DNA from 2 places in the Streptomyces sp. NPDC021212 genome. Region 2 is predicted to be linked to the other one. Evidence: predicted binding sites of a transcription regulator. Region 2 holds the regulator's gene; the other holds the start of a gene.
What was found. Region 2 encodes HrcA, which represses chaperone genes, less so after heat shock. Its sites were predicted from a motif close to TTNGCACTCNGNNNNNCNGAGTGCNAA; they were not measured.

Region 1 (3,404 bases), on a different contig from region 2:
GCTGCCCACCCTGCTGCTCTACCTCGGGATGGGCGTCGCCCTGGGCACGGACGGGCTCGGCGTCACCTTCGACAACGCCGAACTGACGCAGGTCATCGGCTACGCCGCGCTGGTGGTGATCCTGGCCGAGGGCGGCCTGGGCACCAAGTGGCGAGAAATCAAACCCGCGCTGCCGACGGCCGCCGTGCTGTCGACCGTGGGCGTCGCGGCGAGCGTGGGGGTCACCGCGGCGGCGGCGCACCATGTGGTGGGGCTGGACTGGCGGCAAGCGCTGATCATCGGCGCGGTGGTGTCGTCCACGGACGCGGCGGCGGTCTTCTCCGTGCTGCGCAAGGTGCCGCTGCCCAAGCGGCTCACCGGCACCCTGGAGGCCGAGTCGGGCTTCAACGACGCCCCGGTGGTGATCCTGGTCGTCGCCTTCTCCAGCCAGGGCCCGATAGACCCCTGGTACGTCATGCTCGGCGAGATCACCCTGGAGCTGGCGATCGGCGCCGCCATCGGTCTCGCGATCGGCTGGCTCGGCTCGTACGGCCTGCGCCGGGTGGCCCTGCCCGCCTCAGGCCTGTACCCGATCGCGGTGATGGCCATCGCGGTCGTCGCGTACGCGGGCGGCGCGCTGGCACACGGCTCCGGCTTCCTCGCCGTCTACCTCGCCTCGCTCGTGATGGGCAACGCGAAGCTGCCCCACTGGCCGGCCACCCGCGGTTTCGCCGAGGGGCTCGGCTGGATCGCCCAGATCGGCATGTTCGTCCTGCTCGGACTGCTGGTGACGCCGCACGAACTGGCCGACGACGTCTGGCCGGCCGTCGCCGTCGGCCTGGTGCTGACCGTGGTCGCCCGGCCCGTGTCGGTGCTGTTGAGCACGGCGCCGTTCCGGGTGGCATGGCGGGAGAAGGCCCTGCTGTCCTGGGCCGGGCTGCGCGGCGCCGTGCCCATCGTGCTCGCGACCATCCCCATGGTCGGCGACGTGCCCGACAGCCGTCGGCTCTTCAACATCGTCTTCGTCCTGGTGATCATCTACACCCTGGTCCAGGGCCCGACGCTGCCGTGGCTCGCCACCCGGCTGCGCCTGGAGGAAACGGAGGGCACCGCGGACCTGGGCATCGAATCGGCGCCACTGGAGCGGCTGCGCGGCCATCTGCTGTCGGTGTCGATCCCCAAGGACTCCCGGATGCACGGGGTGGAGGTCGCCGAGCTCCGGCTGCCGCCCGGGGCCGCGGTCACCCTCGTCGTCCGGGGCGGCTCCAGCTTCGTCCCCCTGCCCTCGACCGTGCTGCGGCGCGGCGACGAACTCCTGGTGGTGGCCACCGACCCGGTGCGGGACGCGGCCGAACAGCGGCTGCGGGCGGTCGGCCGGGGCGGCAAGCTGGCGGGCTGGCTGGGCACCGGCGGTGGCTGATGGTTCGGCTGACGAGGTGGCGTAGGTCACCGTGTGCCGTACCGCAGTGGACTGGCGGGCCGGAATACTGCACTATGGAGCGTCGTTAGCACTCAACGAGTGAGAGTGCCAGGAGGAAGTACGTGCCGACCTATCAGTACCAGTGCACCGAGTGCGGCGAGGGCCTCGAGGCGGTGCAGAAGTTCACCGACGACGCGCTGACCGAATGCCCCCAGTGCCAGGGACGCCTGAAGAAGGTGTTCTCCGCCGTCGGCATCGTCTTCAAGGGCTCCGGCTTCTACCGGAACGACAGCCGCTCGTCGTCCAGCAGCTCGAGCGGCGGCTCGAAGTCCACGGCGAAGAGTGACAGCGGTTCGTCGTCGGATTCGTCCTCGTCGTCGGAGAAGACCTCGTCGTCTTCATCCTCCTCCTCGGACACGTCCTCGGGGTCGTCGTCTTCTTCGTCGTCGGCGTCCTCGTCTTCTTCGTCGAGCACGTCGTCGAGCAGCACCAGCTCGGCCGCCTGACATCGCACGCGCCGCGCCCCCGCCGCCTCCCTTCCCGGGAAGCCGCGGGGGCGCGGTGCGTCCGGGCGCCCTCGGCCACGGCTGGCTAGGGTGATCGCATGGCCGAGACGAGCAGCACCCAAGCAGACATAGGGGTCATCGGGGGGTCGGGGTTCTACGCCTTCCTCGACGATGTGACCGAGATCACCGTGGAGACCCCCTATGGCCCTCCGAGTGATTCGCTCTTCCTCGGCGACATCGCGGGACGGCGGGTCGCCTTCCTGCCCCGGCACGGCCGCACGCATCATCTGCCGCCGCACCGGATCAACTACCGCGCCAACCTGTGGGCCCTGCGCGCGGTCGGGGTGCGCCAGGTGTTCGGGCCCTGCGCGGTGGGCGGCCTGCGGCCGGAGTACGGACCGGGGACGCTGCTCGTGCCGGACCAGCTGGTGGACCGCACCAAGGGACGTACGCAGACCTACTTCGACGGTGAGCCGCTCCCGGACGGGCGGGTGCCGAACGTGGTGCACACCACCTTCGCCGACCCGTACTGCCCGGTGGGACGGCAGGCCGCGGTGACGGCGGCGCGCGGACGCGACTGGGAACCGGTCGACGGCGGAACGATGTGCGTGATCGAAGGGCCGCGTTTCTCCACTCGGGCGGAATCGCGCTGGCATGCCGCGCAGGGCTGGTCGGTGGTCGGGATGACGGGACATCCGGAAGCGGTGCTCGCTCGTGAACTGGAGCTGTGCTACACGTCGTTGACGCTGGTCACCGATCTGGACGCGGGGGTGGAGACGGGTGAGGGCGTCTCGCACGCCGAGGTGCTGAAGGTGTTCGGCGAGAACGTCGGGCGGCTGCGCGAGGTGCTCTTCGACGCAGTGAGCGGCCTTCCCGACAACGCCGACCGGGACTGCCTGTGCGCGCACGGGCACGACGGCTGGGATCTGGGGCTGGAGCTGCCGTAGCGGGTGCGCCGGCGGGGCCGCCGGTGCGGGCGGCCGGGCCGCTGGTGCGGGCGGCGAGCCGCTGGTGCGGGCGGCGCTGGTGCGGGCGGCGCTGGTGCAGGTGCGCCTCGTGTGGGGGACCGAGTTGTCCACAAGGCGACGGCCGTCCACAGGCCCCAGCGGGATCGGGCGGGGCCGGGCATGGTGAGGGGCCAGAAGCTCCCGGCTCCTCACGGCAGGCGGTGTTGTGCCATGTCCCATCCGTTTCCCGCATCCCCGTCCCCCGCGTTCCCGCTTCCCGCCTCCCCCGCGCCTTCTCCGCAGGCCCGCGCCACTCCCCCGGTCCGCGCGGTGCCGCGCTTCGGTCCGGTGCGGGTGGCGCGCGATGGCAGATACCGGCTGCGGCGGTCCGTGCGGCGACGGCGGCGCTCGATGGCGGCCGGGCTGGCGCTGACGGCCGCGGCGCTCGCGGCGGCGGCACCGTCCGGTCAGGGGCCCGCGCGCCCGGAGTCCTCCCCCGCCACCGCGGCCGGCGGCCGGTCCGGGCCGCCGCGCACCGCCATGGTGTCCGCG
Region 2 (3,404 bases):
GTCGCCGGGCGCCTGCGGCATGAACAGGTTGACGCCGAAGGGGCGGCCGGTCAGCCCGCGCAGCTGCTTGATCTCCTCGTACATCGCCTCCGGCGTCTTGTAACCGGCGGCGAGGAAGCCGAGGCCCCCGGCCTCGCAGACGGCGGCGGCGAGCTGCGGGCAGGAGGCCCCGCCCGCCATCGGAGCCTGCACGATCGGGTAGCGGGCGAGATCGGTCAGCGCGGAGGACATGGGCACATCGTGCCATGCCCCCCGCGGCGATCCGTCACCGGATCAGCGCCCACCGAAGGTGTTCACCGCGACGCCTACCGCCCGTTGAACGCGTCCTTCAGGCGCGAGAACAGCCCCTGCTGCCCGGGCTTGAATTCCCCTGTCGGCCGCTCCTCGCCGCGCAGCTTGGACAGCCGCCGCAGCAGCTCCTCCTGCTCCGGGTCGAGCTTGGTCGGGGTCGTCACCTCGACGTGCACGATGAGATCGCCACGGCCGCCGCCGCGCAGATGGGTGACGCCGCGCTGGTGCAGCGGGACCGACTGGCCGGACTGGGTGCCGGGCCGGATGTCGATCTCCTCCAGGCCGTCCAGCGTCTCCAGCGGCACCTTGGTGCCGAGGGCCGCCGCGGTCATCGGGATCGTCACCGTGCAGTGCATGTCGTCGCCGCGCCGCTGGAAGACGGGGTGCGGCACCTCGTGGATCTCCACGTACAGGTCGCCCGCCGGGCCGCCGCCCGGGCCGACCTCGCCCTCGCCCGCGAGCTGGATCCGGGTGCCGTTGTCCACACCGGCCGGGATCTTCACGGTCAGCGTGCGCCGCGAGCGGATCCGCCCGTCGCCCGCGCACTCCGGGCACGGGGTCGGCACCACGGTGCCGAAGCCCTGGCACTGCGGGCACGGCCGCGACGTCATGACCTGGCCGAGGAAGGACCGCGTCACCTGCGAGACCTCACCGCGGCCGCGGCACATGTCGCACGTCTGCGCCGAGGTGCCCGGCGCCGCGCCCTCACCGCTGCAGGTGGTGCACACCACCGCGGTGTCGACCTGGATGTCCTTGGTGGTGCCGAACGCTGCCTCGTTCAGCTCCACGTCGAGGCGGATCATGGCGTCCTGGCCGCGCCGGGTCCGGGACCGCGGGCCGCGCTGCGAGGCGGTGCCGAAGAAGGCGTCCATGATGTCGGAGAAGTTGCCGAAGCCCGCGCCGAACCCACCGGCGCCGCCGCCCGCGGCCGAACCCGACGGGTCCCCGCCCAGGTCGTAGACCTGCTTCTTCTGCGGGTCCGACAAGACCTCGTAAGCGGCGTTGATCTCCTTGAACCGCTCCTGGGTCTTCGGATCCGGGTTCACGTCCGGGTGCAGCTCGCGTGCGAGCCGGCGGAATGCCTTCTTGATCTCGTCCTGCGAGGCATCGCGCTGCACGCCCAGGACTGCGTAGTAGTCCGTCGCCACTTACGACTCCGCCAGGATCTGTCCGACGTAACGTGCCACTGCGCGTACCGCTCCCATCGTTCCGGGGTAGTCCATGCGGGTCGGTCCGACCACGCCGAGTTTGGCGACGGCTTCGTCGCCCGAACCGTAGCCGACCGCGACGACCGAGGTGGAATTCAGCCCCTCGTGAGCATTCTCATGCCCGATGCGCACGGTCATACCCGAGTCTTTGGCCTCGCCGAGCAGCTTGAGGAGGACGACCTGCTCCTCAAGTGCCTCCAGCACGGGCCGGATCGTCAGGGGGAAATCATGCACGAAACGCGTGAGGTTCGCGGTGCCGCCGATCATCAGCCGCTCTTCGGTCTCCTCGACAAGCGTTTCGAGCAATGTCGCCAGCACGGTCGAGACCGTCCCCCGGTCCTCCTGTTCGAAGGACTCCGGAAGATCCTGCACCAATTGCGGCACATCCGCGAACCGCCGCCCCACGACCCGGCTGTTGAGCCGGGCCCGCAGATCCGCCAGCGAGTCGTCACTGACCGGAGCCGGGCAGTCCACCACGCGCTGCTCGACCCGCCCGGTGTCGGTGATCAGCACCAGCATCACCCGGGCAGTGGCCAGCGGCAGCAGTTCCACGTGCCGCACCGTCGAACGGGTCAGCGACGGGTACTGCACCACCGCGACCTGCCGGGTCAGCTGCGCCAGCAGCCGGACGGTGCGCCCCACCACGTCGTCGAGATCGACGGCGCTGTCCAGGAAGTTCTGAATGGCGCGCCGCTCCGGAGCGGACAGCGGCTTCACTCCGGCCAGCCTGTCCACGAAAAGCCGGTAGCCCTTGTCCGTGGGGATGCGCCCGGCGCTGGTGTGCGGCTGGGCGATGAAGCCCTCGTCCTCCAGCGCGGCCATGTCGTTGCGCACCGTGGCCGGGGAGACTCCCAGCCGGTGCCGCTCCGTGAGCGCCTTGGAACCGACCGGCTCCTCGGTGCCCACATAGTCCTGGACAATGGCACGCAGAACTTCGAGTCTGCGTTCGCTGAGCACCCCGCGCACCTCCAGTCCAGCCGTGTCATCAGGTCGTCCGTCTGGCACTCAATGGTCACGAGTGCCAGAACCCCTCAGCCAGTGTACGGCGGGGTGCGGTGGCCACGGCAAGAGCCGCCCCCCGCCGGCGCACCGGCCACACGTCACGCTATCGCTATGGGAGCTAGCGTCTCGGTATGAAGACGTGTTGGGAAGAGGCAGGGTGGGAAGAGCTCGCGCCCGATGTCGCCCGCCGCCGGCTGCCGGACTGGGACTGCACGGTCGGCGTGATCGTCGGCCGTACGGACGTCCTCGTGGTGGACACCGGCTCGACGCTGCGCGAGGGCGCGGCGCTGCGGGCCGAGATCACCCGGCTGACCGGCCGCCGGCCGACGCGGATCGCGCTCACCCATCCGCACTTCGACCATGTCCTGGGCACGGCCGCCTTCGCGGGCTGCGAGGCGTACGGGGCCACCGGTATGGACGGCCTGCTGCGCCGCGACCGGGACGCGCTGCGCGAGGACGCGGTACGGCACGGGGTGGCCCCGGGTGCCGCCGCCGAGGCCGTCGATCACCTCGTACCGCCGCATCACGCGGTCTCCGGGGAGATCACCCTCGACCTGGGCGGGCGGTCGGTGCTGCTGGCGAATGTGGGCCCCGGGCACACCGCCCATGACCTGGCCGTTCTGGTGCCGGGGCGGCCGGAGGTGGTCTTCTGCGGCGATCTCGTCGAGGAGTCGGGCCCGCCCCAGGCCGGGACCGACGCGATCCCCGCCCGCTGGCCCGCCGCCCTCGACCGGCTGATCGCCCTCGGCGGCGAGGACGCGCGGTACGTGCCCGGCCACGGGTCGGTCGTGGACGCGGCCTTCGTACGTGACCAACGCGACGAACTGGCCGCGCGCTTCGGCGTGTCACCGTAACGGCACGTTCCTGTTGATCGGCCGCGCTATCGTCATCCGGATGCGCAGC

Region 1: the regulator HrcA is predicted to act here: its motif matches at 1,485-1,511, upstream of ACH4SI_RS37980 (FmdB family zinc ribbon protein).

Annotation. Positions count from the first base shown of each region.
Region 1 is NZ_JBIRPZ010000020.1:130,193-133,596, reverse strand. It holds gene ACH4SI_RS37985 (potassium/proton antiporter) at 1-1,399, shown strand, start outside; gene ACH4SI_RS37980 (FmdB family zinc ribbon protein) at 1,522-1,905, shown strand; gene ACH4SI_RS37975 (S-methyl-5'-thioadenosine phosphorylase) at 2,004-2,852, shown strand; gene ACH4SI_RS37970 (RcpC/CpaB family pilus assembly protein) at 3,084-3,404, shown strand, end outside.
Region 2 is NZ_JBIRPZ010000010.1:109,312-112,715, forward strand. It holds gene ACH4SI_RS26445 (nitronate monooxygenase) at 1-231, opposite strand, end outside; gene dnaJ (molecular chaperone DnaJ) at 306-1,439, opposite strand; gene hrcA (heat-inducible transcriptional repressor HrcA) at 1,440-2,456, opposite strand; gene ACH4SI_RS26460 (MBL fold metallo-hydrolase) at 2,633-3,355, shown strand; gene ACH4SI_RS26465 (DUF3097 domain-containing protein) at 3,396-3,404, shown strand, end outside.